Regions from separate parts of the Leisingera sp. ANG-DT genome, predicted to be linked through region 1. Evidence: riboswitches for the same ligand, from Rfam matches in the RefSeq annotation. Region 1 holds a riboswitch; each other region holds the start of a gene.
What was found. Region 1 has a riboswitch for cobalamin ahead of RA21_RS13470 (aromatic ring-hydroxylating oxygenase subunit alpha). Riboswitches for the same ligand answer to the same signal wherever they lie in the genome.
Positions count from the first base shown of each region.

Region 1 (11,116 bases):
TGTTCCCCCGCTACACCATTCCCGCGGTGCTGGCCGCAGGTGTGGCATGGTGCGCGAGTACAGGTGCCTTCGGCAGCCTGGAGGCGCTGGACCTGACACTGGCCCGCCCCGAGTTCGTGATGCCCGCCTTCTCGCTGCCGGTGCTGATCGGCATCGGCCTGCCGCTCTACATCGTCACCATGTCCTCGCAAAACATGCCCGGCGTAGTGGCGCTGAAGGCCTGCGGCTATGAGCCGCCGGTTTCCGCCAGCCTGACCATCACCGGCCTGGCCTCGCTGATCCTCGCCCCCTTCGGCGGCTTTGCCTTCAACCTTGCCGCCATTACCGCCGCCATCTGCGCCGGCCCGGAAGCGGACGAGAACCCCGACACCCGCTATCTGGCAGGTGTGATGACGGGTCTGGTCTACATCCTGGTGGGGCTTGGCGGCGCCACCGTCATCAGTCTGTTCCTGATCGCCCCCAAGGCACTGGTTGCCACCGTCGCAGGGCTTGCGCTGCTGGCCACCATCGGCAACAGCCTCTCCGCCGCGTTGGCAGGACCGCAAGGGCGCGAGGCTGCGCTGATCACCTTCATGACCACCGTCTCCGGCATCAGCTTTTATGGAATCGGTGCGCCGTTCTGGGCGCTGGTGCTGGGCCTTCTGGTGAATCACTGGCTGAAAAGCCCGGAACCGGCCCCCACCCGCGCCTGAGAACCACCGCCAGAGACATTTCGCCACTGAATTCCGGCGCAAACTGCGCCAAAATTACCGAACAGCCCCCCGGCCGGTTGCCTTTATTGCGCAAATCGTGTCCCTGAGGGCAAAGACTAAGGGAACCAGCCTGATGCCAAAGTACCGATCCAGAACCTCCACCCATGGCCGCAACATGGCGGGCGCCCGCGGACTGTGGCGCGCCACCGGCATGAAAGACGATGATTTCGGCAAGCCGATCATCGCCATCGTCAACTCCTTCACCCAGTTCGTGCCCGGCCACGTCCACCTCAAGGACCTGGGCCAGATGGTCGCCCGCGAGGTCGAGGCGGCAGGCGGCGTCGCCAAGGAATTCAACACCATCGCGGTGGATGACGGCATCGCCATGGGCCATGACGGGATGCTCTATTCGCTGCCCTCGCGCGAGGTGATTGCCGACAGCGTCGAATACATGGTCAACGCGCACTGTGCGGATGCCATGGTTTGCATCTCCAACTGCGACAAGATCACGCCCGGCATGCTGATGGCCGCCATGCGCCTCAACATCCCGGCGATCTTTGTCTCCGGCGGCCCGATGGAAGCGGGCAAGATCGACATCGCCGATCTGGACATGAAAAAGATCGACCTGGTGGATGCCATGGTCGCGGCGGCGGATGACAAGTTCACCGACGACCAGGTGAAGCATATCGAGGAAAACGCCTGCCCGACCTGCGGGTCGTGCTCGGGCATGTTCACCGCCAACTCGATGAACTGCCTGGCCGAGGCCCTGGGCCTGGCGCTGCCGGGCAACGGCTCGACGCTGGCGACGCACGCCGACCGCAAGGGCCTCTTCCTGGAGGCCGGGCGCAAGATCGTCGAGATCACCAAACGCCACTATCAGGACGAGGAAAAGGGCCTGCTGCCGCGCGAGATCGCAACTTTCGAGGCCTTTGAGAACGCGATGAGCCTCGATATCGCCATGGGCGGCTCCACCAACACCGTGCTGCACCTCTTGGCCATCGCCAACGAGGGCAAGGTGGATTTCAACATGTCACACATGGACCAGTTGAGCCGCAAAGTGCCCTGCCTGTGCAAGGTCGCGCCGAACATCCACAACGTCCACATGGAGGACGTGCACCGCGCCGGCGGCATCTTCTCGATCCTGGGCGAGCTGAGCCGCGCAGGCCTTCTGCACAACGATTGCCACACCGTGCATTCCTCATCCATGGGCGAGGCGATTGCCAAATGGGACATCAAGGTCGCCAACAACCCGGAGGCCGAGGAGCTGTTCAAGGCCGCCCCTGGCGGCGTCCGCACCACCCAGGCCTTTTCCCAGGCCAACCGCTACAAGGAACTGGACACCGACCGTGAAAACGGCGTGATCCGCGCCAAGGAGCACGCCTTCAGCCAGGACGGCGGCCTTGCGGTGCTCTTCGGCAACATCGCTCTGGACGGCTGCATCGTGAAGACCGCGGGCGTGGATGAAAACATCCTGAAATTCACCGGCTCGGCCTATGTCTGCGAAAGCCAGGACGCGGCGGTGAACGACATCCTGACCGGCAAGGTCAAGGAAGGCGACGTGGTGGTGATCCGCTACGAGGGCCCGCGCGGCGGCCCGGGGATGCAGGAAATGCTTTACCCGACCTCCTACCTCAAGTCGAAGGGCCTCGGCAAAGCCTGCGCGCTTCTGACCGACGGCCGCTTCTCCGGCGGCACCTCCGGCCTGTCGATTGGCCATGTCTCGCCCGAGGCAGCCGAGGGCGGCACCATCGGCCTGGTGCGCCAGGGCGACAGGATCGAGATCGACATCCCCAACCGCTCGATCCATCTGGCTGTCTCCGACGAGGACCTGGCCGCGCGCCGCGAGGAACAGGACACCAAGGGCTGGAAACCCGCCGAACCGCGCAAGCGCAAGGTCTCCAAGGCGCTGAAGGCATACGCGCTGCTGGCAACCTCCGCCGCCAAAGGCGCGGTGCGTGCGCTGCCCGACGAGGACTGATACCGCTCAGACTTGGAGCACACAGAACCCGCCGCCTCTACGCGGCGGGTTTTCTTTTGGCTCCCGCGCCTGAAGCCGGGTCAAGGGCCGCGCGAACGCGCGGCGGCGCAGCCGCTTGCCCTTGAGGCGGTTTCAGGTGCTTTACCATGGGGAAAGCGCGTTCAGGGCAGTCCTGTCCCTGAACCGCTTCTCAGAAAATTTTCTGCATCCGCCAATCTCTCCCGCCCCCGCTGCGGCCCTCTGGCTCACGCCAGTGCACCGAGCGGCGTTGGGCGTTGCGCCGTGCGGGCGCACGGCGCGCCTCCGGCGGGGGGTATTTTGAACCAGAAAGAAGCGGGACCACCGCGCTTTGAACGCAACCGCGCCGCGCCAGCGGCGCCCGGCCCAAGTCTTATGCTGCTGCATCTATGATGCGGCGGCATGGCGCGGGAGCCCCTCGCTTCGGCACTCAAGAAATCTAGGCGAAGGACAGTTTCTCTGCTGTCTCGCCGCATGTCACAAAGCCAAAAATGAGCACTGCATTTCCTTCGGCTTTCCCAGCCAATCCAATCTGCGCAAGCCGTTTTTGAAATTCGGCATCAGCCAGGCAGCTGCCACGCAATTCCACCCATTCCAGATCCGCAAAACCGCCGTCGCAGAAATGGTAAAACCACTCGCGTTCCCAACCACTCACGTTTCCGCTAGCAATACAACGGGACCGGAAGTCAGGCCTTTCATCCGCGCCCAGAGACAGAACCAGGGCCCTGAGCTCCATCCATTTGGTATGGTTGCAAACCGCATAGAAACCCTCATAGGCCCGCGCCACGGTCACTCCCCCAGCTTGGCGTGCACCTCGTCCAGGTCGATCTCGCCCACCGGCATCTTGTTGGCCGGGTTTTCGAAATCGTATTTGAACAGCTCGAAATCGCGCTTGTAGATCTCGTAAACCAGGTGCATCGACAGGTCGTCGAAGTAATCCTCCACCGGATGGGCGCGCTTGGGGCCGTGGCCCTCGCTTTCGTTGAAGCGCGGGATTGCGGTCAGGTCCACGGGATGCGGCGTCTCGATGGCGTCCAGCACCCCCTGCATCCCGTCATTGAACGCCTCGGTCCAGAAGATCTGGTTGTAGCGCCCGCCGTTCAGGATGAAGGTCGACACATGCCCCGACATTGCCGACCAGTGGATGTCCGGGTCCATCGGGCGGCGCCAGCGGATGGTGTCGCGGGCAAACAGCAGAAACCGGCGGAAGCTGGCGATCTGGTCGAACTCCTGCTTGCCGTCGTCGCCACCGACCTCGATCCCGTATTCATAGGCCAGCTTGGGCACCAGGTTGCCGCGGTAGCGCTTGCCGTTGCGCTGGATGCCGCAGATCTTGTCGAAGAACGATGACAGGATCCGGGTATAGGGGTTGCGCACACAGGTGAAAGCATAGGACCGCTGCCCCTGCACATTTCGCGTGATCGGCCCCTGGCTGTGCTCCAGCGCCCATTTGTGCAGACCGTCCTTGGCGTCGTGAATGTCACCGTCAAAGAACCGTCCGTGGTCCGAGTAATAGAGGATCTGCCCAATCGTAGAGCAGGCGCATTTCGGCACCACCCGGTAGACCACACTCTCACTTTCCGTCATCCAGGTGCCGGGAAACCCCATTTTCCGCCCTCTTGTCCGTCTTTGCCTGTTCCTAGCAGTAATCGCATATGTTTACCGAAACGGGAACTATCTGGTTTATTCGTGCGTACAGCGCGCTTATCAAGGTAAACAATCAGGCAGAACAAGGCAGTCCGTCCCCCCAATGGCAAAAATCGCATATATTCTGCTCTGCCATAAAGACCCCGAGGCGATCATCCAGCAGGCTGAGCGGCTGACGGCGGCCGGCGACTGCATGGCGATCCACTTTGACGGGCGGGCAGCGCCGGAGGATTACCAGCTGATCCGGTCAGAACTGGCCGACAACCCCAACGTCACCTTTGCCAAGAGGCGCATCAAATGCGGCTGGGGCGAGTGGTCGCTGGTCGAGGCGACACTGCATGCGCTGCGCAGCGCCGTGGAGGAGTTTCCGCGCGCCACCCATTTCTACATGCTATCGGGCGATTGCATGGCGGTGAAAACGGCGGAATACGCCCACCAGTTCCTGGATGCGCACGACAAGGATTTCATCGAGAGCTTCGACTTCTTCGAAAGCGACTGGATCAAGACCGGCATGAAGGAGGAGCGGCTGATCTACCGGCACTTCTTCAACGAGCGCAAGCACAAGCAGCTGTTTTACTGGAGCCACGGCCTGCAGAAGCGGCTGGGGCTGCAGCGGGAGATTCCCGCCGATATTCAGGTGCAGATCGGCAGCCAGTGGTGGTGCCTGCGCCGCCGCACGGTCGAATGGATCCTGGGTTTCATCCGCAAGCGCCGCGACGTGATGCGCTTTTTCCGCACCACATGGATTCCGGACGAGACCTTCTTTCAAACCCTGGTGCGCCACTTGATCCCGGAAGCGGAGATCGAAACCCGCACCCTCACCTTCCTGATGTTCACCGACTACGGGATGCCGGTGAACTTCTACAATGATCACTATGACCTGCTGCTCAGCCAGGACTTTCTGTTTGCCCGCAAAATCAGCCCCGAGGCCAAGGAGCTGAAGTCGCGGCTCGGGCGGCTCTATGCGGCGCAGGGGGTGGACTTCCAGATCTCCAACGAGGGCAGAAGCCTCTACAAGTTCCTGGCCCAGCGCGGGCGCGACGGTCGCCGCTTTGCGCCCAGGTTCTGGGAAACCGAAAGCACCCTGGGCCGTGAACGCGAGCTGCTGATCGTGGTCTGCAAGAAATGGCATGTAGCCAAGCGGCTGCTGGAACAGATCCGGCAGGTCACCAACATCCCGGCAATCGAATACCTGTTCAACGAGGAAGACACCCCGCTGCCCGACCTCGGCGGCATTCAGGCGGCGCTGATGAAACGCACCCGTCACCGCCGGGCGCTGATGCGGATGCTGTTTGAATACTATGAATCCGATCAGCTGATCATCTGCCTGGATCCCGGCGCCATCGACCTGATGAACGATTTCCATTCAGACCGGTCATCGACCCGCTTTCTGCACATCGAATGCGATTTCAGCGACGACTACCTGATCGGCCATGCCCGCCGGGTCGGACTGGCAGGCGAACGCACGCCGCAGCTGACGCTCGAACGGCTGCTGCCAACGATCCGCAACGACATCCTGCATGAAAACGACCGCATCCGCGATGCGGGCTTCGGCCAGCTCTACGAAATACGGGAGAGCAGCAGCGTGGAGGAAAACGCGGACCAGCTCAGCGGCTTTCTGAACCTGTCCGGCGATCAGTCCCGGCAAATTGCCGGGACCAGTTATCTTTTTGCAGACTGAGCGGGACGCGGCCCTGCGCTGCCGGGCCAGAGGGCCAGGTCTCAGTCTTCCAGCGCGTTGATCATGTCGACGCGGGTGCCGTGGCGGCCGCCTTCGAATTCCGTGCCCAGGAAGGCATCGACGATTTCCAGCGCCAGCCCTTCACCAACCACGCGGGCGCCGATCGACAGCATGTTGGCATTGTTATGGGCACGGATCATCTTGGCTGAAAACGTGTCGGAGCAGACACCGCAGCGGATGCCCTTCACCTTGTTCGCCGCCATCATGATGCCCTGGCCGGTGCCGCACAGGACAATGCCCAGAGTGCAGTCGCCAGAGGCCACCAGCTGTGCCGCGGCGGCGCCGTGCTTGGGATAATGGGTGCTCTCAGGGGTTTGCGGGCCGATGTCCTCGACCTCCCAGCCCTGCGCTTCGATATGGGCGGCAACGGCCTTGCGCAGCTCGATGGCGGCGTGGTCGCTGGAAAGGGCAATGCGTTTGCTGGCAGTCATGGTCTGATGGTCCTGTGTCGCAACGGGGGTATGAGGCTTGGCCCCGTGTTGACCAAGGGACGGGCGCGGCGTCAATCCCTTTATCGCCGCAGGCCCGGACCAGAAGGGAGCGGAGGGCCCGCGGGAGGCCCTCCGACAGATCAGATTTCCACTTCGACCCGGCCAATCGGGTTGGAGCAGCAGGCCAGGATATACCCTGCCTCCACGTCCTCTTCCGAGATGCCGCCGTTGTGGACCATATGCACGTCGCCTGCGGTCTTCTTGACCTTGCAGGTGCCGCAAATGCCGAAGGTGCATCCCGACGGGATGTTGAGGCCCGACGCCTTGGCCACTGCCAGCACGGTGTCGGTCTCGGTGCAGGTTGCGGTGACGCCCGACGCTGCAAAAGTGATCTCGGCGGCGGCGGTTTCTGCCGGAACAACATCGTCCAGTTCCGGCGCATCTGCCTCTGTCTCCACCGGCGCGCCAAAGCTTTCCTGGTTGTAGTTCTCCATGTCGAAGCCCAGACCGTTCAGCATGTCGCGCACCGCCTGCATGAAGGGCTCCGGCCCGCAGCAATAGACCTCGCGCTCCAGGTAGTCACCGGCGATCAGGCCCAGCATGATCTGGTTCAGCTGCCCGCGGTAGCCGGTCCAGACCTGATAGGGGTCGTCCTCCTCCACAACGAAGTGCAGCTTGATGCCCGGCACCCGCGCCGCCATGCCCTCAAGCTGGCGCCGGGCGATGATCTCGCTGGGGCGCTTGGCGCAGTTGATGAAACAGACGTCCGGCGATTGGCCGCGGTCGAACAGGTACTGGGTCATCGACAGGCTGGGTGTGATCCCGGAGCCTGCGGAGATGAACAGGAACTTGCCGTTCGGGCGCTTGGGCAGGGTGAACACGCCCGCCGGGCCGGAGGCCTTGAGGAACATGCCCGGTTTCAGGCTGTCCAGCATCCAGCGGGTGCCGATGCTGTCTCCTTGCGCCTTCACCGTCACTGAGATCGACAAGGGCCGCGACGGCGAGGAGCTGATCGTATAGGTCCGCCAGACTGTCTCCCCCGGCACCGGCAGCTCCAGGGTCAGGAACTGGCCCGGCTGGTATTTGAACCACGCGCCCGAAGGCGCGCGGAAGCTGAAGGTGGCGGTGTTCGGCGCTTCCGGCACGACAGAGACGCATTCCAGCATCTCGTCGTCCTTCCACGCCAGGGTTTCGTCCAGCGTCTCGAAGTTGGCCTGCAGTCCCATACGCTTACTCCGCCGCGATCAGGTGGCGGCCGGTCAGCGCGCGGGTCAGATGGTCGGCGTACCAGTTGGAGAACTGGATGACGCCGCTCTCCTGCACTTCCGAATAGGGACCGGGCTCATAAGCGGGCGAGTTGATGCCGCGCTGGTTGTCCTCTACCACGATGCGGTCCTCGTCGTTGGTGGCGACCCAGACCTCGGTCAGCCGCTTCAGGTCATAGTCCTGACCTTCCACCGCGTCCTTGTGCACCAGCCACTTGGTGGTGACTTCTGTCTCGGTCGGGCTGATCGGGGTCACCCGGAACACGATGGAATGATCTGGCAGGAAGTGGTTCCAGGTGGTCGGGTAGTGGAACTTCAAGAGCGTGCCGGCATCGGCAAAGGGCACCCGGCCGAGTTTCTTGGCCACTGCCGCCTTGCCGTCCATGGTATAGCTCTCGGCGCCCTCGTTCAGTGGCATCCGCGCCACCCGGTACTGGCCGCGCGCATCGATCTGGAACTGCGCCGGCACGCCCGCCGCTTCGATCCGGTCGAAATGCTTTTGCAGATGCGGCGGGGTCTCACCGCCCTCGACGCCGGTCACCGACGGATCTTCCGGGAAGGTCCGGCACAGTGACGGGTGGTTGCCGCCGCAGTGATAGCACTCGCGGTTGTTCTCCCAGACCAGCTTCCAGTTGCCGTTCTCGATGATCGAGCTTTCATAGGCGACCTTAGCGTTACCCAGGTCATGCGGCTCCAGATAGGGGCGCGCAACTGCGGCAAAAGCGTCGAAGTCCGGCGCCTCATCCGCCAGGCAGATGTAGATCAGGCCGGCCAGGTCACGGCAATGCACCGGCTTCAGCCCGTGCTTGGAGGCATCGAAGTCCGGCCCCATGTCGCGTGCCCACAACAGCGAGCCGTCCAGCTCGTAGGTCCACTGGTGGTAGGGGCAGACCAGCTTGGGCGAGTTGCCCTTCTTGGCCTTGCACACAACAGAACCGCGGTGGCGGCAGGCGTTGTGGAAGGCACACACCTCGCCATCGGTGCCGCGCACGATGATGACGTTGTAGGCGCCGACCTGATGGGTCACGAAGTTGCCCGCCTTCGGGATCTCGCAGGCGGGAATGGCAAACAGCCATTCGCGGTAGAAGATCTGGCGCATGTCCAGATCCAGCACGCCCGGGTCGGTGTAAAACGCCTGCTCCAGGGAATAGTTTTTCTGACGGGCGACCAGTTTGGCCAGAATTTCGCTGTCGTGAAGCATCTGCTTCTCTCCTTTGCCGCATCCCCGCGGCAGGTTGGCTTGGCTGCGGGCATGGATAGAGAGATTGCAGGCCACGCGCCTGCAACCGCCCCGCCGCCGCCCGCGGTTGACGTTTTCGGGGCAAGGCTGGTTTCCGGACTGTCCCGGGGCCATTCGGCGGCGGGGCCTGGCACCTTCCCGAAGCCGTTGCTTCAGTGGTTATTGCCATGCCTTGCCCGGGGTCACCGTTGCGGGGGCAGTGCCGGAATTTCACCAGCTTCCCAATTCTCCGCCCCTAGGGGCGGCACCTTGCTGAAGCGGAAAATGCCCGAATCCCGCGCCGCCGGCGGAGACAAATCCGACCCGCCAAAACCGGAAAAAGACATGCATGTTTGCCGCTTTCGGCGGGACAGGGATGTCCAGAATCTCAAACCGGCATCCGCCGGTCCGTTTGCGGCAAGCGCTTATCTTTCATGCGGTTAGGCGCTGCCAGCCGCTGCAGATCGATTCGCACGCAGAGAATCTTACGCTGGCCCCTTGGAACACGAATTGCATTTAACTATATGACGTATAGTTAAATGCAATGCAGGAGAATCCGATGACCACCGGCCACGTCTTCATCGCCACCAGCCTCGACGGCTTCGTGGCCCGGCAGGACCATTCGCTGGACTGGCTGCTCAAACAGCCCGACGCCGAAGATGACGATGGCGGTTTTGCCGCCTTCATGGACAGTGTCGACGGGCTGGTCATGGGGACGGGCTCATTCCGCACCGTGCTGGGGTTCGGCCAATGGCCCTACACCGAACCGGTTGTGGTCCTCAGCAACAGCCTGAGTGAACAGGACATTCCCGAAGAGCTGAAGGACAAGGTGCGCCTCAGCACCGCCGCGCCCGCAGACCTTATGCAGGAACTGCAAGAGGAGGGCTGGACCCGCGCCTATGTCGACGGCGGCCGGATGGTGCAGTCCTTCCTGCGCCAGGGGCTGATCGCCGATCTGACCATCACAACGGTTCCGATCCTGATCGGCAGCGGCATCCCGCTGTTCGGCAGCCTGGACCAGGACATAGACCTCCAGGTGGCAAGCTCCCGCATCCTGCCCACCGGCATGGTCCAGACCACGTTCCAGGTGGCCTGACCAATGCCCCCGCGCATGGGTCGCCCGCCCAGAGGAAGCCGCACCCTCAGCAAGGATGATGTGCTGCAGAAAGCCTTGGAGCTGCTTGACGAAGGTGGCAGCAAGGCCCTCACGTTCAAGGCACTGGCTGCGGCGCTTGGCGTCACCCCTATGGCCGTTGCCCATCACGCCGGAACCAGGGACGAGATGATCGCATCCCTCGTCGCCATTGCGTTTGAAGGTGCGGATGCACCGTCAGAAGCGGCAACGCCCAAATTGCGGCTGCGTGACCTGATGACCCGCTATTGCACCCAGGTGACCCGGCACCCGGAACTTGCGAAATGCATCCTGGAGGACCCGTCCCTGATCGGTCCTGCCCTGACCGGGCTGACCCGGCTGATCGAGGCGGAAATCACCGCCGCAGGCGTATCCGGCTCAGAGGCCCGCACCCTTCTCTGCCTGCTGGTGGATTACACACACGGCTTCGCCTTTGCCGCCGCCGCGGCACCACGCGGAGCGCTGTCACCTGACGGCTTCACCCCCGCGCTGGACTGGGTGCTGGACCGGATCGAATAAACAAACGCGGGCCGCTTCAGGCCCGCGCATCCGTTTGTGTCTTTCAGAGCCGCCCATCCGGCGGCCCCTCCCGTCACTTCGATTTCCAGGTATCCAGCCAGCGCCGGAACCGGCCCTTGCGCTCAGCAATGGCATCGCCTGCCGCATAGAGGCTGTCCTCGGCGCTTTCGATCATCGGGTCGATCCGCGCCTGCCGGAACCGGCGCCAACGCACATATATGGCCCACAACAGCGCCGCGAGCAGCACCAGGAAGATGATCGAGAACCAGTTGGTTGGCTTGTCCTCCGGCCCCGCCACCGGCTTGATCGTCACCGCATTGGGGAAGATCGACAGGAACTCGTTGCGCCAGCCGTAATGCATCACCGCCACCCATTCCGGGTTCGCCTTGGTCGAGATGCTGTCATTTGCATCCGTATAGAGGTTCGCGGTGTCGAACTTGAAATAGGGCGGCCAGTTCCAGCCGGTGTCCTCGT
Region 1 is NZ_JWLE01000011.1:319,373-330,488, forward strand. It holds gene RA21_RS13435 (benzoate/H(+) symporter BenE family transporter) at 1-692, shown strand, start outside; gene ilvD (dihydroxy-acid dehydratase) at 826-2,670, shown strand; gene RA21_RS13445 (DUF6678 family protein) at 3,128-3,475, opposite strand; gene RA21_RS13450 (sulfotransferase family protein) at 3,478-4,296, opposite strand; gene RA21_RS13455 (DUF5928 domain-containing protein) at 4,439-6,016, shown strand; gene rpiB (ribose 5-phosphate isomerase B) at 6,058-6,507, opposite strand; gene RA21_RS13465 (hybrid-cluster NAD(P)-dependent oxidoreductase) at 6,648-7,733, opposite strand; gene RA21_RS13470 (aromatic ring-hydroxylating oxygenase subunit alpha) at 7,738-8,973, opposite strand; cobalamin riboswitch at 9,081-9,279, opposite strand; gene RA21_RS13475 (dihydrofolate reductase family protein) at 9,551-10,087, shown strand; gene RA21_RS13480 (TetR/AcrR family transcriptional regulator) at 10,091-10,642, shown strand; gene RA21_RS13485 (DUF1523 family protein) at 10,716-11,116, opposite strand, start outside.

Region 2 (11,116 bases), on a different contig from region 1:
CCAGCTTGCCCATGTCCAGGCTGTCCAGCAGCGCCATCTCCTCCAGATTTTCCCGGATCAGATCCGCCAGCTTCAGCATCACCGCCTTGCGGTCACCCGGCGCCATCCGCGACCAGCGTCCGTCCTCAAACGCGCGGCGGCCGACAGCCACCGCACGGTCCACATCCTCTGCATCACATTCGGCTACTTGCGCCAGCACTTCGCCCGTCGCCGGGTTCACACTTGCAAAAGTCTTACCCGACACAGCGTCGGTAAATTTGCCATCAATGAAAGCCTGGCTGCGGAATGAGAGAGCCGCTGCACGGGATTTCCAGTCGTCAAATGTATAGTCCAGCATAGTCCCACTCCTGTTTATTCGTCGCCCGGCACGCCGTAAGACGGCGCCTCGCGCGGGTCGAGCGCGCGCTGGACATAGGCATCCAGCTGCGGCTTGTAGATATCCCAGGCCGCAGCAATGTTTTCGATCGGGCAATCCCCGGTCCAATCACAGCGCAGGTCGGCCACCGGCCAGCTCACCTTGTCGACCAGTTTCATGCCCGCAGAATGCACCGGCCCGGCCTCGCCGCCAGCTGCCAGCCCGGCCCGCATCGCGGCAATCAGCCGGTCGCCAAGATGGCCGGTTGAAGCCGCGAACCCGTCCACGATGGCCTGGCATACGCCATCGTTGGCCAGCAGGTTGCCACCCGAGGCCACATCCTGGCCTTCTGCTTGCGTCCAGATGCCCAGGGAGTTCGGCCCGGAGTGAATGGCCGTGTCGCCGCTTTTGTCTACGGCCAGCACTTGCCGGTATTCAATGAACCTGCCGCGCCGCTGAACTTCCGCAACCGCTTCAGCGGCGCTCATGCCCTGCTCCATCAGGTCCAGTGCCAGCGGACCGAGGCTTGGATCGGTTACATTCTGGCTTGCGGCAGCGCCAACACCCGCCCGCGCAAATGAACAGCGTGCTGCCACCGCCGGAGAGGAGGACGAAATCGCCACTCCGAACATGCCCGTTTCCGCGCAGCGCGCCACAAGCGAAAATGTCATCGTCTTTCCTCCTCACCAGCCACTGGAAACGGATCTATTCCTCCATCTGGCCGGAAATATCCTCGGGGGTGATTTGAGCCGCAGGCTCAAGAGGGGCAGACAGCCCCCTTCCCGCTTCCGGATCAGTCCGGAATAACCGCGGTGCCGTCGATCTCCACCAGCCACTCGGGCCGCGCCAGCGCCTGCACAACCAGGCCGGTCGACACCGGATGCACCCCTTTAATGTATTCGCCCATGGTGCGGTAAACCGCCTCGCGGTGGCGCACATCGGTGATGTAGACGACGACCTTCACCAGATGCTCCATTGTGCCACCGCACTCTTCAATCAACTGCTGGATGTTCTGCATCACCTTGTGGGTCTGCTCCACCGGGTCGTGGCTTTCAATGTTCTTCGCATCGTCCAGGTTCTGCGGGCACTGGCCGCGCAGGTAAACGGTTTTGCCGCCGTGTGTCACCACCGCCTGGCACAGATCATTGTCCAGGTTCTGTTCCGGATAAGTGTCCGATGTGTTGAACTTGCGGATACGGGTATGGGCCATGATGTCCTCCTGGCATGGCGGGATAAAGTGTGCGGCCAGCGTTGTTTTTCTGGTGACTGTCGCACACACGTCGGGGCAGCAAAACTACCGTCTGGCTACCCCTTGCTTAGGCTGCTGCTAAGCGCCGCGCTCAGAGCGCGTCGGCGCGGTGTTCGCCGGGGCCACGATAGCCCTCGTAGTGGCGCTGGATAGCGATCTGGTCAGCCACATGCTTGGCATCATGCCAGACCCCCCAGATAAAGGTCGAGCCGCGCCGAGACTGCCAGGGTAAGCCCAAGAAGTAGACCCCCGGCTCTGCCGAAACTCCGCGCTGATGCAGCGGGCGGCCGCGTTCGTCGAAGGCATCCACTTTCATCCAGGTGAAATCCTGGCGGAAGCCGGTGGCCCAAAGGATGGTAGTGATGCCTTCTGCCGCAAGATCCAGCTCGCGTACCGGGTTGGTCAGGCTGTCCGGGTCGAGGAAGGCCCTGCGCGCCTCCGGCTCCTCTGGCAGATCAACACCAGTGCGTTCGACATAAGCATCTGCCAAGTCCAACATCTTCAAATAGTCGGCATCACCATTGGCAATGTTTTCCGGAAGATCGCCGGCAAACTTCATGGTTCCATTGTCATAGGACTCGGTCAGGCCCAGCAGCGTCACCCCCTCGCCTGCCAGGCGGCGGAAATCCATGGTCTGACCGCCATAGGCGCCGCTGACGGAAATCGTCACATGCTCCTTGCCCGGCTCCAGCGCAGCCTGATCCCACAGGCCCAGCACCCCCAGCCACCAGACAAAGTCGCGGCCCCGGTACATCCGCGGCGGGCGGTCATGCGGCCCCACCGAAAGATAAACCTTGCGGCCTGCCCGGTTCAGCTCATCGGCGATCTGCGCACCGGATGACCCCGCCCCGACCACCAGCACTGCACCTTCGGGCAGCTGATCCGGATTGCGGTAGTGGAAAGAGTGAAGCTGGTTCACCCCTGCGCCCTCGGGCACCACAGGCGGGATCACAGGATGCTGGAATGCGCCGGTTGCCGCCACAATCCGCTTTGTCTCGATCACACCATCCGAGGTTTCGACCCGGAAACCGCCGGTGCCGTCAATACGCCCGGCCCTGGTCACTTCAACTCCGGTGCGGATCGGCGCATTGAACCGTTCCGCATATTCAACCATGTAGTCCGCAACCCTCTCTTTGGCCGGAAAGGCCTCAGGGTCAGTTCCTTCGTACTCCAGGTTCGGGAAACGGTCATGCCAAGCGGGGCCGTTGGCAACCAGCGAGTCCCAGCGCCCGGTCCGCCAGGCCTCTGCAATCCGGTTTTTTTCCAGCACCAGATGCGGTACGCCGTGGCTGGTCAGATGCTCGCTCATGGCCACACCGGCCTGCCCGGCACCAACAACTAGAGTGTCTACCTTTTCTACAGCCATTTCCAAACCCTCTTCTGACACTCCGGCGCGGGCTGCTACCCTACCGGTCTTCCCCATCAGAATGCTCACAACAACAAGTTCGGAAAAAGAATTGTGTGACTTACCCCTGCTTCGGTTGCAGCTAACCAGCAGCTGAAATCAAAATAGACAACTCACGGGGCTTTCGCGGCAAAGCCCTGAAGAAAAACCCTGATCGACGCGGTTTCGCCTGTGCAAACCTGTGGCAACATACAGTATTGTTTGCACTGCTAGTCATTCGGGACATTCCCAAACTGTCTGGGCATGAAAAGCCCTTGAGGATTGGATACACTGTGGGGCACTCGACAGCTGCCCTCAAACTAAAGCACCAATGTTTCGTTCAGATGGTCCAGGCTGAACTAGACTTTTTAGTCAGCTCAACGCCTTTGCCGACCCGTTCAACCGCTGTGCGCGCGGTCATTGCCCTTGAACCAGTGGCGGGCAATTCCCACTGTCATTAATCCCGCGCTGGGGCACGCCGCCGGAGACCCGGAGCGCATACTAGTGCGCGTCGAACAGCATCTCATGGGATTGCAGAAGGTAGGCTCGGACCAGGAAGGCCCGGCTGTGCGACAGCTTGATATGGGCAATCTGGAGCTTGGTGCGCTCTCCACCGAGAATCGCCCAGTCTTCGCTCCAGTCGAATTGGGAGGCTTCGCCCGGCTGAAACGCCAGCGGAACAAACGTGCCGCGGCCTGACGACTGCTGAACGCGCTGGCGTACCGCGCGCCATGCCCGCATGAAGGCCGCCACCCGCCCGTACGAGCCGGTAAAGCCGAGAGCCGCCAGGTCCACATGCAGCTGCTTAACCGTGCGCCGCTGCTTGCGGGGCTTGCGCGATTGCGCGGCAAGCCAAGCAGACAGCTTGTCCGCGAATGGATCCAGCTTGCTCGGACGCTGCGGGACTTGAAACCGGGGCACAACAGCACCCGAACGTGTGAACAGGCATGCAATTTTGACCCCGTAGCGGGGAAATCGGCGTCCAAAGATGACCCCCTTACACTGATGTGAATCATGCCCTCGAGGTTATCGGGGAGCACAGAGTGGGATGTTGGTCGTGGAGACGATAGCAAAGATCCGGCGGGCGTATTTTCAGGATTGAGGCATTGAGCCGCCATTGGTCCGAGGCCAATGCCGAACAAGCCGATCAAGCAAATCTGCCGGGAACTGCGGGTATCGCGGAATACGGTGCGGAAGGTGATCCGGTCTGGTGTGACGGAAGCAACCTACGAACGCCGCGTTAAGCCTCTGCCAAAGATCGGGCCATGGAAAGACAAGCTCAAAGAGATGTTGGCGGCGAATGCGAGGAAGCCAAAGCGCGAGCGGTTAACCCGCATCCGGATCTTCGAAGAACTGAGAGCCCTTGGATATGACGGCGGCTATGACGCTGTCCGGCGTTACGCGGCCACGTGGTCCAAGGAAGAACAAGAGGCCACCGCGGCCGCCTATGTCCCGCTGATTTTCGATCCGGGCGAGGCCTACCAATTTGACTGGAGCCACGAGATTGTTGTGATCGACGGTGCGACCACCACTGTGAAGGTGGCGCATGTCCGGCTCTGCCACAGCCGCATGCTGTTTGTCCGGGCCTATCCGCGCGAGACGCAGGAGCCTCGCCATTGCCGCTTGGACCAATGGCGCTCCCAATGGCTCGATGTTCGATGCCCATGACAAGGCCTTCGCCTTCTTCGGCGGGGCCTGCACGCGCGGGATCTACGACAGCGGAAATTGTCCGCCACTGGTCCGAGGACAATGGACGCGAAGACGGCGGCAGACACGATCTTCGTTGGCCGCGACCGGGCCTGCAATCGGCGCTTCCAGCAGATGTGCGGGCATTATCTTGTCGATCCCGTTGCCTGCACACCAGCATCGGGCTGGGAGAAGGGACAGGTCGAGAACCAGGCAGGCGTTGTCCGGCGTCGCTTCTTCGTGCCCAGGCCCAAGTTTAAGAGTTACGCCGAACTAAACGCCTGGCTCGAGGATCGCTGCGCCGCCTGGGCCAAATCTCATCCGCACCAAGAGCTTCGAGACCGCACGATCTGGGAGGTCTTCGAGGACGAGCGGGCGAGTCTGGTGCCATACGTCGGCCCCTTTGATGGTTTCCACGCTGTTCCGGCATCAGTCTCGAAGACCTGTCTCGTCCGGTTCGACAAGAACCGCTACTCGGTGGATGGCCGCGCCGTCGGCCGGCCAGTCGAGATCCGCGCCTATGCCGAGCGGGTCGAGTTCTGGCAGGACGGCAAGATCGTAGGGCGGCATGAACGAGCCTTCGGGCGCGACAAGGCCATCTACGATCCGCTGCACTACATCCCGGTGCTGGCCCGCAAGCCCCCTCTCGCGCATGCACGCATGCGCTGCCGGGCAGCGGGACGCCCTCAGGAATGGGGCTCCCTTCAAGGACAGGGAGCTGCCATCAGCGATCAGGCGCATTCAGCGCAAACTGGGCAAGGTGCCCAATGGCGACCGGCCCCCTCTCGGGACATTGCTGCGCAATGCCCTGCCGGGCAGTGGATGGTCCAGATCCTGAGCATGATCCCCACCGATGGGCTGGATGCAGTGGATGCTGCCTGTGCCGAAGCGCTGAACGAAGGGGCCCCCGCGGCCTCGGTCGTCACCAACATTCTGGCCCGGCATCGTGAGCCGCCGCTGACCATCGATACGCCGGACGCGTCACGCTGGATGCGTGCCTCTGGCACGACGCGACTGACCTGCGAGCCCGTGGCCGACTGCAAACGCTATGACCGCCTAAGGAGACACATCCGTGGAAAGATCACAGGTGCTGGACGCGTCACGCCGTAGGCGTGCCTCCGGCACGACGAGCCAGCTGAAGCTCTACGGCATGAAGGCCGCCTACGATGAGACCATCGCCACGGCGGTGAAGCGTCAGCACGAACCGCAACAGATCATCCATTGCCCGGCAGGCGCATGCGCAGCATACTGCCGAGAGGGGGCGATCTGCTGAACGCCGAGATCAGTGAGAAGCAGGCGCGCTCGATCAAATACCAGATGACGATTGCCAAGCTGCCCCTGGCGAAAGAGGTCGATGAGTTCAGCTTCGAAGGCACGCCGGTCAACGAGGCGCTGGTCCGTGATCTGGCGACCGGAGAGTTTCTGGCGCAGCAACGCAATGTCGTGCTGATCGGCGGCACAGGGACCGGTAAATCCCACCTTGCCGTCAGCATCGCTCGGGCGTGCATCCGCCGCGGCAGACGGGGGCGCTTCTTCAACGTTGTGGACCTGGTGAACAAACTCGATGCGGAAGCCCGCGCCGACCGACAGGGGCGCACGGCAGATCTGCTGTGCCGTCTCGACTTCCTGATCCTCGACGAGCTTGGCTATCTCCCCTTCGCACAAACCGGTGGTCAGCTATTGTTCCATCTCATCAGCCGCCTCTACGAGCGCACATCGATCATCGTGAAGACCAACCTCGACTTCGGCGAATGGCCCTCGGTCTTCGGCGACGCCAAGATGACTACCGCGCTGCTCGACCGCCTTACCCACCATTGCGACATCGTCGAAACGGGCAACGAGAGCTGGCGCTTCAAAACCCGAGAATAGTCGAGCCGACGCTGGCACGATACGGCTTCGCTTGGTGGAGGCTACACCGCATCGGGCCAGCTAACCGCACGTCAAACAGGGGGTCAATTTTGGATGCCTATAGGGGGTCAAAGTTCCATGCCGATTGAAACCACTGGCGGAACAGGAGGCGCGAGCGGGGATGTTGGAGACACGAAAAAGGAAAGGTTCTGTCGCAAATGGCAAAACTATGTGTCGCCCGACAATTTGTGTCAAACGTCAGGCAAAGCTGACCCGATGCTGACTGTTTTTAAGGAAAAATTGCCTGCACCTGCCAGGCATTTCCACCCCAATTGTCAAGCATTTCTGACCCAAGACAGGCCGGTTTTCGCTGCAAACGCAGCCAAGGCGCCATCCTGTGCCCTCTTTACGCAGGCAGCTGACGTCGCAGCTTCATGCAGTGGACGGCAGGTTCGAGCCCAACTTGTACCTTGGATTTCTTCGCTGCGCGTGCTCGCCGCAACAAAATCGTCGCAACTGCATCATTTTGGGCGCCGCTGAGCGGCGTAAAAAACAGCCGTTCAAGCATGCTGCAGAGAGATCTGTCACCCGAATCCACAGGTCGCCGGACGGAGCTGACTTCCGCCCCAATTGCAGCTAGGGGTGCCCCGAGTGTCGGCTTCGCGCAGGGAAGCCAACTTAATAGAGGCACTGCCTGACAGGCCGGTTCATTACAATACAGGCTACTGAGGCAATTTGGCTGAACCATTAGCTGCAAAGGTCATTTCCATTGAAACTGACCCTCTTGAAACTTGCAGCTTTTGGCCCACCTCGAGCCCTTACCTATTGGTTCGGGGCAATTGACAATTCTGTCAGCGTTCGCCTACCTGCTTTCGATGGTTCCTCAAGGCAAAATGCTGAGAGGATGAAAAGGGAACACGGTGAGGTGTAGCCAACAGGCGCTAAATCCGTGACTGCCCCCGCAACTGTAAGCGGATAGCGACGCCAAGCACCCACTGGCCGTATGGCTGGGAAGGATGGCGCAGCCAAGACCCGCAAGTCAGGAGACCTGCCATCGCGATTTCAACCACACCGGGACGGGGCGTCCTGGAAGGAGGCCTCATGGCACGCATCCTGCGTATCTCGGAAACTTGCTCCCACTGTTTGGGCTTGCTTGGACGTAGCCGCAGGTGCGGTTGCCGTCCCTGACATCATCTTGTCCATGCAGGTTCCGCAGCTGCCTGCCTAACACCTGAGCTGACGCAGCTGTCCACTGAATCAGCGCTTGTTATATTATCACATAACTTGTACACCTCACCCCAAAATTCCCTTGTCAGAAACCTAAGGACCAAGGACATGCCGAATTATTCACGCGCTTTCTGGACCAAAACCCTCGCCGCAACCTGCCTCGCCGCTGCGGCGCTTTTGAGCCCTGCAGCCGCAGAAACCAAATTGGAAATGGTGATTGCCGCGCCGTTTGGCCCCAAAAGCAGCATTCCTGATCCCCGTGCCCGCCAGAATGGCTGGCTCAGCAACCGGGCAGGCGTGTCGGAAACGCTGATTGGTATCGGCTATGACATGACCCTTCAGCCGCGCCTTGCCACCGGTTTTGAAAACCTGTCTGAACGGGAATGGAAAATCACCCTGCGCGAGGGTGTAAAATTCCATGATGGCTCTGCGGTCACCGCCCAGGCTGTCAAAGAGTCGTTTGAAAAGCTGAGCGAAGAGGGCCACCCCGGGAATAACCCGCGCCTGGTCAAGCTTCTGAACATCGAATCCATCGAGCTGGTTGACGATAAAACGCTGGTCTTCCGCACCAGTGCACCGAACTCAGCTTTCCTGTGGTCGCTGACCGAACCGTCGGCGGCTGTCATGAAAGACGGCACCGATGCAATGCCGCTGGTGGGCACTGGTCCGTTTGTCTTTGAAAATGCGGAAACGGACAAAACTTATGTGACCACTGGGTTTGCCGATTACTGGGGCGGCGCGCCGAAACTTGACCGTCTGGTGATCGACGCGATCAGCGACCCTTCGGTTGCGGCACTGGCACTGCAGGCGGGCGATGTTGATCTGGTCACCAACTACCCGGAACCGGATTTCGCCAAGCTGCTTGAAGAAGGCAAAGGCCAGCTGTTCTCGGAGGCAACCGCGCGACTGTTCTTCTTGCAGCCACGGGTGAATGACGGTCCACTGTCCAACCAGACGCTTCTGAATGCCGTTTCGCTGGGCCTGGACCGTGACACCATCGTTGCGGCGACCCTGGCAGGTGTCGGTGGGCAGTCGGCCAATGGCATCTTCCCAGCCAGCATGAAATCCTGGGTAAACGGCGATATCAGCCTGTCCTATGACCCGGCCAAAGCGCTGGCCATGCTGGATGAGGCGGGAATTACCGACAGTGACGGCAATGGCATCCGGGAGCTGAACGGCGAAGACATCGTGCTGAAGATCCGTAGCTACGAAGGCCGGGCTGCGCTGCGGCCGACACTGGAAATCTCGCAGATCATGCTGCAGCAGATCGGTCTGGGCGCGGAAATCGCAATGGGTGAATTCGGCGCAAACAACGAGGCACTTAAAGCTGGCGAAATCGACCTGCACCTACAGGCCTGGGGCACCGCCCCGCAAGGCGATCCGGATTACTTCCCCAGCACATTGGTGGCGACGGATGGCAGCTATAATGTTTCCGGCTACTCCAACCCTGAGCTGGACGCACTGCTTAAAAAGGGCCGTAGCCTGTTTTCAAGCGAAGAGCGCAAACCGGTCTATGCCGAGGTTCAAGCCATTATCAACCGTGACCTTCCGGTGATCCCGCTGTTCCACAAGACACAGGTTTCGGTCGGCAATGGCAAGGTTGAGGGCTACCGCATCCACCCGGCAGAAACCTATCTGGCGAGCCCGGAGCTGGCGATTGCCGAGTAAACAGGCACCTTTGATGAAAATCGAGGCCCTGTCCGCCGAAATTGGCGGGCAGGGTATTCTGCATGATGTCAGTCTTGAGATGGCGCCGACAGAATGGCTGGCGGTTGTGGGCGGCTCCGGTGCGGGCAAATCTACTCTTTTGCGGGCCGTGATGGGCCTGACCCGCCCTGCGCGTCCGACCAGCGGGCACATTCTGTTCAACGGCGCGCAGCGTGCTTTTGCCTCGCCCGCAAAAACCACTCTGGATGGCATTGCATATGTGCCGCAAAGCCCGGCCCATGGCTTTGATCCGCTGCGCCGCCTGCGCTGGCAATGGGACCAACTGGCCCGCCGCAAAAGGGTAAAACACACCTCACATCAGCGGGACATTCTATCGGCCCTTGGCCTGCCGGATCCGGGCGGTAGCTACCCGCATCAGTGGAGTCGAGGTATGCAGCAGCGTCTGTTGCTGGCGATGGCCCTGATGGATGCTCCGAAACTTTTGATCCTGGACGAGCCGACCTCAGCGTTGGATCCGCTGATTGCATCGCAGGTGCTGCAGGAAACCCGGCGCATCGCCGCGGAACATGAGATCGCGGTGATGATGGTGACCCACGACCTGGCGCTGGCCGCACGATTTGCAGGACGGATTGCAATTATGCAGCGCGGCCGGATTGTTGAGAGCGGAGTTTCTGACATCCTTTTGTCCAACCCGCAGCATACCTATTCCCGCGAGCTAGTGGCGCACCGCTGCTGGGACAAAGCCAAGCCAGAGATCAGCCATGCCGCCGAATGACCCGGTCTTTCAACTCGAAGGCCTGACAGTCAGGGCCGGAGACAAAGTGCTGTTGCAAGATGTTTCCTGTGACATCCAGCAGGGTGGAATGCTATGTGTCATCGGAGAAAGCGGCGCAGGTAAGTCTACCTTGCTGAAAGCCGTGCAGGGGTTTCTGCCCGCAACTTGCCGCAGGCTAGTGTTCACGCCCTCTGGCACGGATATCACCGGGGCTGTGCCAACGCACCCTGGCCTGCCGCAGACCCGCTGGGTAATGCAGGATCCATTGGCTGCTCTGAACCCGCGGCTGACACTTGGCGCCTCTATACAGGAAAGCCTTTACCGCCAAAACCTGACCGTCCAGGAGCGCAAGAGTGCCGTTCTTGCCGCACTGGAAGATGTCCAGCTGGGATCGGAGTTTTACAGCAGGTTCCCTGGTCAGGTCTCTCTGGGTCAGGCACAGCGGGCCTGTCTGGCGCGGGCCTTGATCGCCCGGCCCAAGCTCATCTTTTTTGATGAGCCGCTGAGCGCGCTGGATGCTCTGGTGCAAAAGAAGATCGCCCGCCAAATGGAAGTGCTGCGGCGCAAGACGCAGACCGCATATCTTGTGGTCACCCATGATCTGGGGTTCGCCGCGGCCTATGCTGATAAGGTTCTGGTTCTGCGCATGGGGCAGGTCGAAGCCTATCAGCCATGCGATGAGTTCATTGCCGCACCGGCCAGCCCCTATGCGGAAAACCTGATCGAGGCCGCCCGCAGCCTCGGCACATTGAGCCACGCCAGTGAGGCCGCATGAAGTATTTTCTGTCGCGCCTGCCGGGCCTTGCCTTTGTTCTGTTGGGGATCAGCCTGATTACCTTCACGCTCAGCTATTTCTCCCCCGGCGACCGAGCTGAGGCTATTGCCCATGCGCGCTACCCCGAAGAAATTGCCTTCCCACCAGAA
Region 2 is NZ_JWLE01000022.1:24,348-35,463, forward strand. It holds gene RA21_RS16665 (aldehyde dehydrogenase) at 1-337, opposite strand, end outside; gene RA21_RS16670 (DUF1028 domain-containing protein) at 352-1,026, opposite strand; gene RA21_RS16675 (RidA family protein) at 1,149-1,565, opposite strand; gene RA21_RS16680 (flavin-containing monooxygenase) at 1,696-2,970, opposite strand; partial or broken gene RA21_RS16685 (IS21 family transposase) at 3,493-3,912, opposite strand; partial or broken gene istA (IS21 family transposase) at 4,037-5,784, shown strand; partial or broken gene istB (IS21-like element helper ATPase IstB) at 5,747-6,543, shown strand; gene RA21_RS22695 (hypothetical protein) at 6,661-7,062, shown strand; cobalamin riboswitch at 7,382-7,592, shown strand; gene RA21_RS16700 (ABC transporter substrate-binding protein) at 7,858-9,417, shown strand; gene RA21_RS16705 (ATP-binding cassette domain-containing protein) at 9,431-10,192, shown strand; gene RA21_RS16710 (ATP-binding cassette domain-containing protein) at 10,179-10,967, shown strand; gene RA21_RS16715 (ABC transporter permease) at 10,964-11,116, shown strand, end outside.
Region 2: another riboswitch for cobalamin. It lies ahead of RA21_RS16700 (ABC transporter substrate-binding protein); the one in region 1 lies ahead of RA21_RS13470 (aromatic ring-hydroxylating oxygenase subunit alpha).

Region 3 (7,073 bases), on a different contig from region 1:
CCGGCTTGCTCAAGCGTTGCCAGTCGCTTGTCGAAGTCTGCCAGCAGTGCGTGGGCCGCTTCTTCGCGGCCCAGAACCTGACCCATCTGCAAGATACGTGCGCGCACATCCTGCAGCGAGCTGGCGGGCTCGAACACCACCACCGGCACGCCAAGACGGCGCAGCATATCCGTGGTGGCAGGTGTCGAATAGGCGCCGGCAATCACCAGGTCGGGCTGCAGCAGATAGATCTCTTCGGCCAGCCCGTGGTTGGCGGGATAGGCCATGGCCGCGTCCGCCATGGCCGAGGCGCGTGTGTCCTGCGCGATGTAGGAGACCGAGGCCAGCTGGCCGGGCGCCGCAAGCAGCATCGCCAGTTGGTCAGTGCAGAGGTTCATCGACACCACGCGCGATGGCCCGGCAAAAGTACCGGTGGCGGCCCACAAAAGGGCCAGGGCTATGCCGGGGAGCCTGCGCATGGGTCAGAACGAGGCCCGCACGCCGATATAGGCGGCGCGGCCGCGCTTGGCGTAGCCCCAGACGTCGGCGTAGTCCTCGTCGAACAGGTTGGTGACGCGCCCAGTCAGCACCACGTTATCCGTCAGCTCATACTGAGCAGCCACATCAAAGGTTGTGTAATCCGGCAGCTCAGCGGTGGCAAACGAGCCAAAGAACTGGCTGTCCCAATTGCCTGCCACATGCCGGATGTCCGCGGTGACAGAGCCGCGGCCATTGAAAGTATCCAGTGTGGCACTCAGCAGAAGCTCGTGCTCCGGGCGGCGGATCTCGACCGAGCCATCGGGGTTGGTGGCGTCCAGATAGGTGTAGGACAGACGCAGATCGAGGTATTCGCTGGCTTCCAGGCTTGCTGCCAGCTCAACACCCTTGCGATCACTGTCACCGGCTTGGTTGCGGTAGGAGAACGTGGTTGCGTTCACCATGTAGCTCTCGATCTCGCCTGTCAGCGTCTCGTCGAAATAGGTCACATCAACCAGGCCGCGCCCTTGAAGGAACGGCACCTCAATTCCGAAATCGAAGCTGCGATTTTCCTCCGGCTGCAAGTTCGGATTGCCGAGATAGGTGGTGGAGCCGAATGTGCTGTTGGCAAACAGCTCAAAGTAAGAGGGGTTCACAACACCGGTTCCAGCCGAGCTGTGCAGGCGCACACCGCTGTCTGCTAAAGTGTAAGAAGCACTGGCGGTCCAGCTGGTGGCGTCTTCGAATACGCTGTTGTTGTCGTGGCGCACCCCGAGCTGCAGGTCCAGGCCGTTGGCAAAGCTGCCGCGGTATTCCAGGGCAATCGAATTGGTTTCGCGCGCAAAGGCCGGGTTGGAACTGCTGGAGTCCTTTTCCCATTCCAGCATCGCGTTAAGAAGGTGGTCTGCTTGATCCGCTAACTGCCCGTCCAGGCCGAAGCTCAGCAGGTACTTTGCTGCTTCCGTTTTGGTCTCGGTCGGGGTGCCGCCATTGAAGGACCGGTCAAAGTCAGTGCGTTCGATTGACAGGCGGTGTTTCAGGCGGCCGCCCAATGTGTCCAGTTCAGCATAGACTTGCGCCAGTTGCTCATCCCGGTCACTGAATTGCGTCGGATCATCCACGACATAGCTAGCCGCATCCGTTGCGGTGAAGGAGGTGCGGTCGCTGTCATAGCGTTCATCCGACGTGCGGAAGTTGAAGCCAAGTTTCAGCCGGTCGGTGACCAGGTAGTCGCCTTTCAATTGCAGTGTATTGCGGCGGATGCCGTCTTCTTCACCGCCATCGCCCGAGGTGTCATAGCCGTCGTCATTGTCATGGGCGAAGCTGAAGGCGATACCGCCGCGCTCGGTCCGCGACGAAACTCGGGCCGAGGCCCGGTAGCCGTCGGACCCCGCTTCCGCGCTGCCGCCGTATTCCGTGCCGATGCCGCCGGACTTGGTGATGATGTTGATCACACCGGCGGAGGCGTTGGAGCCGTAGAACACCGACTGCGGGCCGCGCAGGACTTCGATCCGCTCGATATTGGCAGTGTCCAGGCCGGACAGAATGTACTCGCTGTCACCGCCCGAGGCTTCGACGCCGTCGATCAGGATCAGCGTGTGATTGGCTTCGGCACCGCGGATGCGGACCTGGGTAAAACTGTCGCCGGAGCCGTTCACCATCAGGCCGGGGACCGAACGCAGCGCGTCCCGGACGGTGGTGATACCGCGATCTTCGATTTCTTCGCTGGTCAGGACTGAGACTGAGCGGCCGTATTTTTGGGCCTCGACCGGCGTGAAGCCGCCGGAGACGATGATCTCCCCCAGATCGGTGACTTCTTCATCCTGAGCGGTTGCGATTACAGGGGCGGCGGCCAGGGCGGCGGCCAGGGACAGGCTTGCCTTGCGCATATTCCATTCCTCCCGGCCCACGCAGCAAGCACAGGCCAAGCGGCTGCCCATACCTGGCAGCATGTTCATAATTTTGGTCTTTGGAAGGCAATGCCCCCGCAGACGGTGAAAACTGCCACCACTACGGAAGGTCCGTTATCTTCGGCGCGCCCCGCACCGCGATAGGGTGATCATCCTGGCAGGTCTCCTGACTTGCGGGTCGAGGCTTTGCTGCGCCTTCCCGCCCCTTGGGGCAGTGGCATACCGCAGCATTGCTCTCCGCTCACAGTTGCGGGGGCAGTCACGGATTCGGCGCCTGTTGGCTACACCTCACCGTGTTCCCTTTTAACCGGGTGGTCTCCCAGCCGGACCAGAATGGTCGGGACTTAGGCAAACTGAACTTATTCTGTCAAGCGGGAGAATTCGCAACCTGAGTAGAAATGGCCTTGGGCTGGCATCCATATCGCCGAATTTGCCTTTCCAATTTTTCAAGTGACGATGATTGATTACGCATACAAAAAACTTCGAAAGGCAGCGGTGTTTCCCCGTTCCTCTGATAGGAACATGCCTGCCTATTGATCCCTGCAGCACTGCAGGAGAAAAACCATCGGCACCGGACGGCCAAGTGAACAGAACATGATTCTCTTGACTCAGAAATTCCGGTTTGCCATTCAGCCAAGGTGACCGGTTCCGCGAGTGTTTCAATGCGCAGCGGAAGAAATAGGGAACACGGTGCGGCGTACCCAAAAGGGACCAAATCCGTGACTGCCCCCGCAACTGTGAGCGGTGAGTGACGCTGAATACGCCACTGGGAACATCCCCGGGAAGGCCAGCCGAGCCAGGACCCGCGAGTCAGGAGACCTGCCGGACACGGGGACTGAGGCTCCGCTTGCGGGGTTACTGCCCTTTTCCACCGGACGCCGGGGTGCGCGTCTGGCGCGTGTGCCGTTCAGGCGTTTCCGTGCCGCTACTCCCCGTTGTTCATTCCTGATTGCAGGTGCGCCTGTATCGTCGAATGAGGACGAAATGAAACTGAACTACCTGGCCGCTGCTCTGGCCGTTTCCCTGCCGGTTACCGCTTCGGCGCATTTCCAGCTGAACTACACTGAACAAGCGCTGATCGAAAAGCCCGGCGACGTGCCGATGGGCCTGGTGTTCTGGCACCCGATGGCCAACGGCCATGCGATGGACATGGGCAAGCCGGAAGAGTTTTTCATGATCCACAAAGGTGAAAAGACCGACCTGTCGGACCGCCTGGAACCCGCCACCTTCAAAGGGGCTGAAAACGAAGCTTCGGCTTACAAGGCCTCGGTCCCGGTCAAGCGGTCCGGCGACTATGTCGTGGTGACGGTCCCTTCGCCTTACTACGAGGAAAGTGAAGACATCTATATCCAGCAGATCTCCAAGGTCGTGCTGAACCGCAACACGCTGCCCACAGACTGGGACCAGCCGGCTGGCCTGGCGACCGAGATCCTGCCGCTGAACAAGCCCTATAACGTCATCGTAGGCTCCACCTTTTCCGGTCAGGTTCTGGCGGACGGCAAGCCGGTTCCGGGTGCCGAGATCGAAGTCGAGTTCATGGCGTCGGAGCCGGATCTGGAAAAATTCTCAACCACTGATCCCACCGTGGGTGAGATGCCGGGCGGCGCAATTGTTGCCATCGCCGACCAGAACGGCGTTTTTTCCTTTGGCATTCCGAAAGCAGGCTACTGGGGCTTTGCGGCACTCGGGTCCGGTCCGGCGACCGAGCACGACGGCAAGGAACTCAGCCAGGATGCTGTTCTGTGGATCCACGCAGAAGAGCTGAAGTGAAAGTAGACCGATGCATATCGTAGACGGCGCACTGTCGAACCCGGTTGTGATCGGCGGCGCGGTTGCCGCCGTCGGCGGTATTGCCATGGGTCTGCGCAACCTGCCGCTGGAGCGGATTCCCGCGGCGGGTGTTCTGTCGGCCAGTTTCTTTGTGGCCTCCCTGATCCATGTCCCGATCGGGCCCAGTTCGGTTCACCTGATCCTAAATGGCCTTGCCGGGCTGGTGCTGGGCTGGGCCGCGTTCCCGGCTTTGTTTGTCGGGCTTCTCCTGCAGGCGGTCTTCTTCGGCTTCGGCGGGCTGACCGTGTTGGGCGTGAACGCCGTGAATATTGCCCTGCCCGCTGTTCTGGTCGGCCTGATGTTCCGGCCGCTGGTGGCGCGCGGCTCGCCGCTGCAGGGGGCTATCTGGGGCGGCATTGGCGGCGGTGCAGCAATTGCCTTCACAACCCTCGCAGTCGCAGTATCGCTGATGCTGTCCGGTGATGAGTTCATCCTTGCCGCCAAGCTTGTGTTCTTTTCCCATATCCCAGTGATGCTGATCGAGGCGCTGTTGTCCGGCGCCGCCATTTTCCTGGCCCGGCGGGTGAAGCCCGAACTGTTTGTTGACACGAAAGGAAGCCTGGCATGATCCGCTCCTGCGTGCTGATCCTTGCCCTGCTGGCACCGCTGCCGGCATTGGCGCACAATGTGATTTCCTCGGTGTTTCCATCTGGATCGGACATTGAGGGCGAGGTCGGCTTTTCCAATGGTGATATGGCTGCGGACTTGCTGATCGAGGTCTTTGACGAGGCTGGCGGCAAACTGGGTGAAACCAGGACCGACGCTGACGGCTTCTTCCTGTTCACCCCGTCAGAACCGGTGACGCATATCTTCCGCGGCGACCTTGGTGCCGGCCATGTTGCCGAAGTGATCATGGACGCCGCAGAGGTCGCACAGATCATGGGCCAAAGCCCAAGCATGGCAGCGCTTGCGGCGACTAGCACCGCAGACGTCACTTCGGCCTCCAGGTCTGCCGGTTTGTCCGATCAGGCCCGCGCTGAGCTTGCCACCATGATGCGCAATGAATTGCGCCCGCTTCGGCAGGAGCTTACCGCGTTTAAGAACAAGTCCGATTTTCAGTCTGTTCTTGGCGGCATCGGCTACATCTTTGGTCTTTTTGGTCTGGGCTTTTACATCGCTGCGCGGCGCAGAATCGGTGGCAAAGCATGACCTATGTCCTGACAGGCGCCGAAAGGCCGCTCAGTGGCATCGGTGCCTTCCGCGCCAAGGTCACCGCGCTTGACCCGCGGATGCGCATCGTAATGACCGCGGTCTATGCCGTTGTGGTGGTCTCCATTAGCAACCTTTGGGTGCTGTCAGCTGCGCTTGGCCTGTCGATGTGGCTACTGGCTTTCTCCGGGCTGCCGCCCCGGAAGACGCTGAAGCGGATGGCGATGATGGACAGTTTCATCATCTTCATGCTGGTGCTGCTGCCGTTCACTGTTCCGGGCACCCCAGTCCTTTCTGTTTGGGGGCTGGAGGCGAGCTGGGAAGGCCTGCGGCGCGCGGCCGAGATTGCCCTGACCGCAAACGCCGTCATCCTGGCGGTCATGACGCTGGTCGGGTCCATGGAGCCCGTGACGATGGGACATGCTCTCTTTGCCCTCAAGACGCCGGAGCGGCTGGTGCATCTGATGATGTTCACTATCCGCTACATCGATGTCCTGCGCGAGGAATACCAGCGCCTGAGCACCTCGATGAAGCTGCGCGGCTTCCGCCCCGGCACCAACTGGCACACCTACCGCAGCTACGGCTATCTGGTGGGGATGATGCTGGTGCGCGCCATTGAACGGTCGGAACGCATTCTGGCGGCGATGAAATGCCGGGGCTTCTCCGGCCGTATCATCCTCCTGGAAGACTTCCGCCTGCGCAGGGCGGACCTGTTGTTTGCCGCGGCACTTACCGCCGCCCTTGCCGCCCTGATCTGGGCAGAGGCCTTTTATGCCGCTTCTTGATCTGAATGATATTCATTTTGCCTACCCTGGGCTTGATCCGGTGCTGGAAGGCGCCTCGATGAAGCTCAATGCGGGAGAACGGCTGTCGATTGTCGGACCAAATGGAGCAGGGAAATCCACGCTCCTAAAAATCATCATGGGATTGATTGCACCCGATAGCGGTTCTGTCACAGCATTCGGAAAACCTTGCAACAGCGAACCGGACTTTCACGAAGTGCGCCGCCGTGTGGGGTTCGTTTTCCAGGACGCCGATGACCAGCTGTTCTGCCCGACTGTGGCCGAAGATGTCGCCTTCGGCCCGCTGAACCTAGGCAAGTCCAAGCAGGAAGCCCTGGCGGTGGTTGATGCAATACTGTCACGCCTGCGGCTGATGCACCTGCGTGACCGGGTCACCCACAAGCTGTCGGGCGGTGAGAAACGGCTGGTGACGCTGGCCACGGTTCTGGCAATGGAACCGGAAGTGCTCATACTCGATGAGCCGACCAACGCGCTGGATCCAGAAAATTATGCACGGCTGGCTGAGATTCTGAAAGAGCTTGACCAGGCGGTTCTGCTGGTCAGCCATGATCCTGAGTTCCGTGAACAGATTGCTCCAACAGGGTATCACCTGATGGAGCGGACACTTACAAGGGTATAGCGGTTTTTTGGCTGAACAGGGCTTTAGCACACACGCTTCCTGCTAAAAAACCGCCGCTCCTGGTTAGCCATGCTGCGAATGCGGCCAATATCCGCAAAGTCCGGTCCCTGATCCGTCTCTGATCAACCTATGCTGCAACGCCGATCAATGGCCGCGTTGAACGCCGCGGGGCAGCGCGCAATTTTCTGCATCTGCGATATCCAGTGTGCAGCAAGCGCGCGCAGCGAGAAATGCCAATGAGCAAGTTGGGCTCACAGTCAAATTTCGCCGTCTGCCACACGAACATCTGCTGCCGATACGGGAACG
Region 3 is NZ_JWLE01000022.1:38,252-45,324, reverse strand. It holds gene RA21_RS16760 (ABC transporter substrate-binding protein) at 1-458, opposite strand, end outside; gene RA21_RS16755 (TonB-dependent receptor plug domain-containing protein) at 462-2,345, opposite strand; cobalamin riboswitch at 2,506-2,714, opposite strand; cobalamin riboswitch at 2,993-3,207, shown strand; gene RA21_RS16750 (DUF4198 domain-containing protein) at 3,351-4,136, shown strand; gene cbiM (cobalt transporter CbiM) at 4,147-4,764, shown strand; gene RA21_RS16740 (cobalt ABC transporter permease) at 4,761-5,345, shown strand; gene cbiQ (cobalt ECF transporter T component CbiQ) at 5,342-6,130, shown strand; gene RA21_RS16730 (energy-coupling factor ABC transporter ATP-binding protein) at 6,117-6,767, shown strand.
Region 3: another riboswitch for cobalamin. It lies ahead of RA21_RS16755 (TonB-dependent receptor plug domain-containing protein); the one in region 1 lies ahead of RA21_RS13470 (aromatic ring-hydroxylating oxygenase subunit alpha).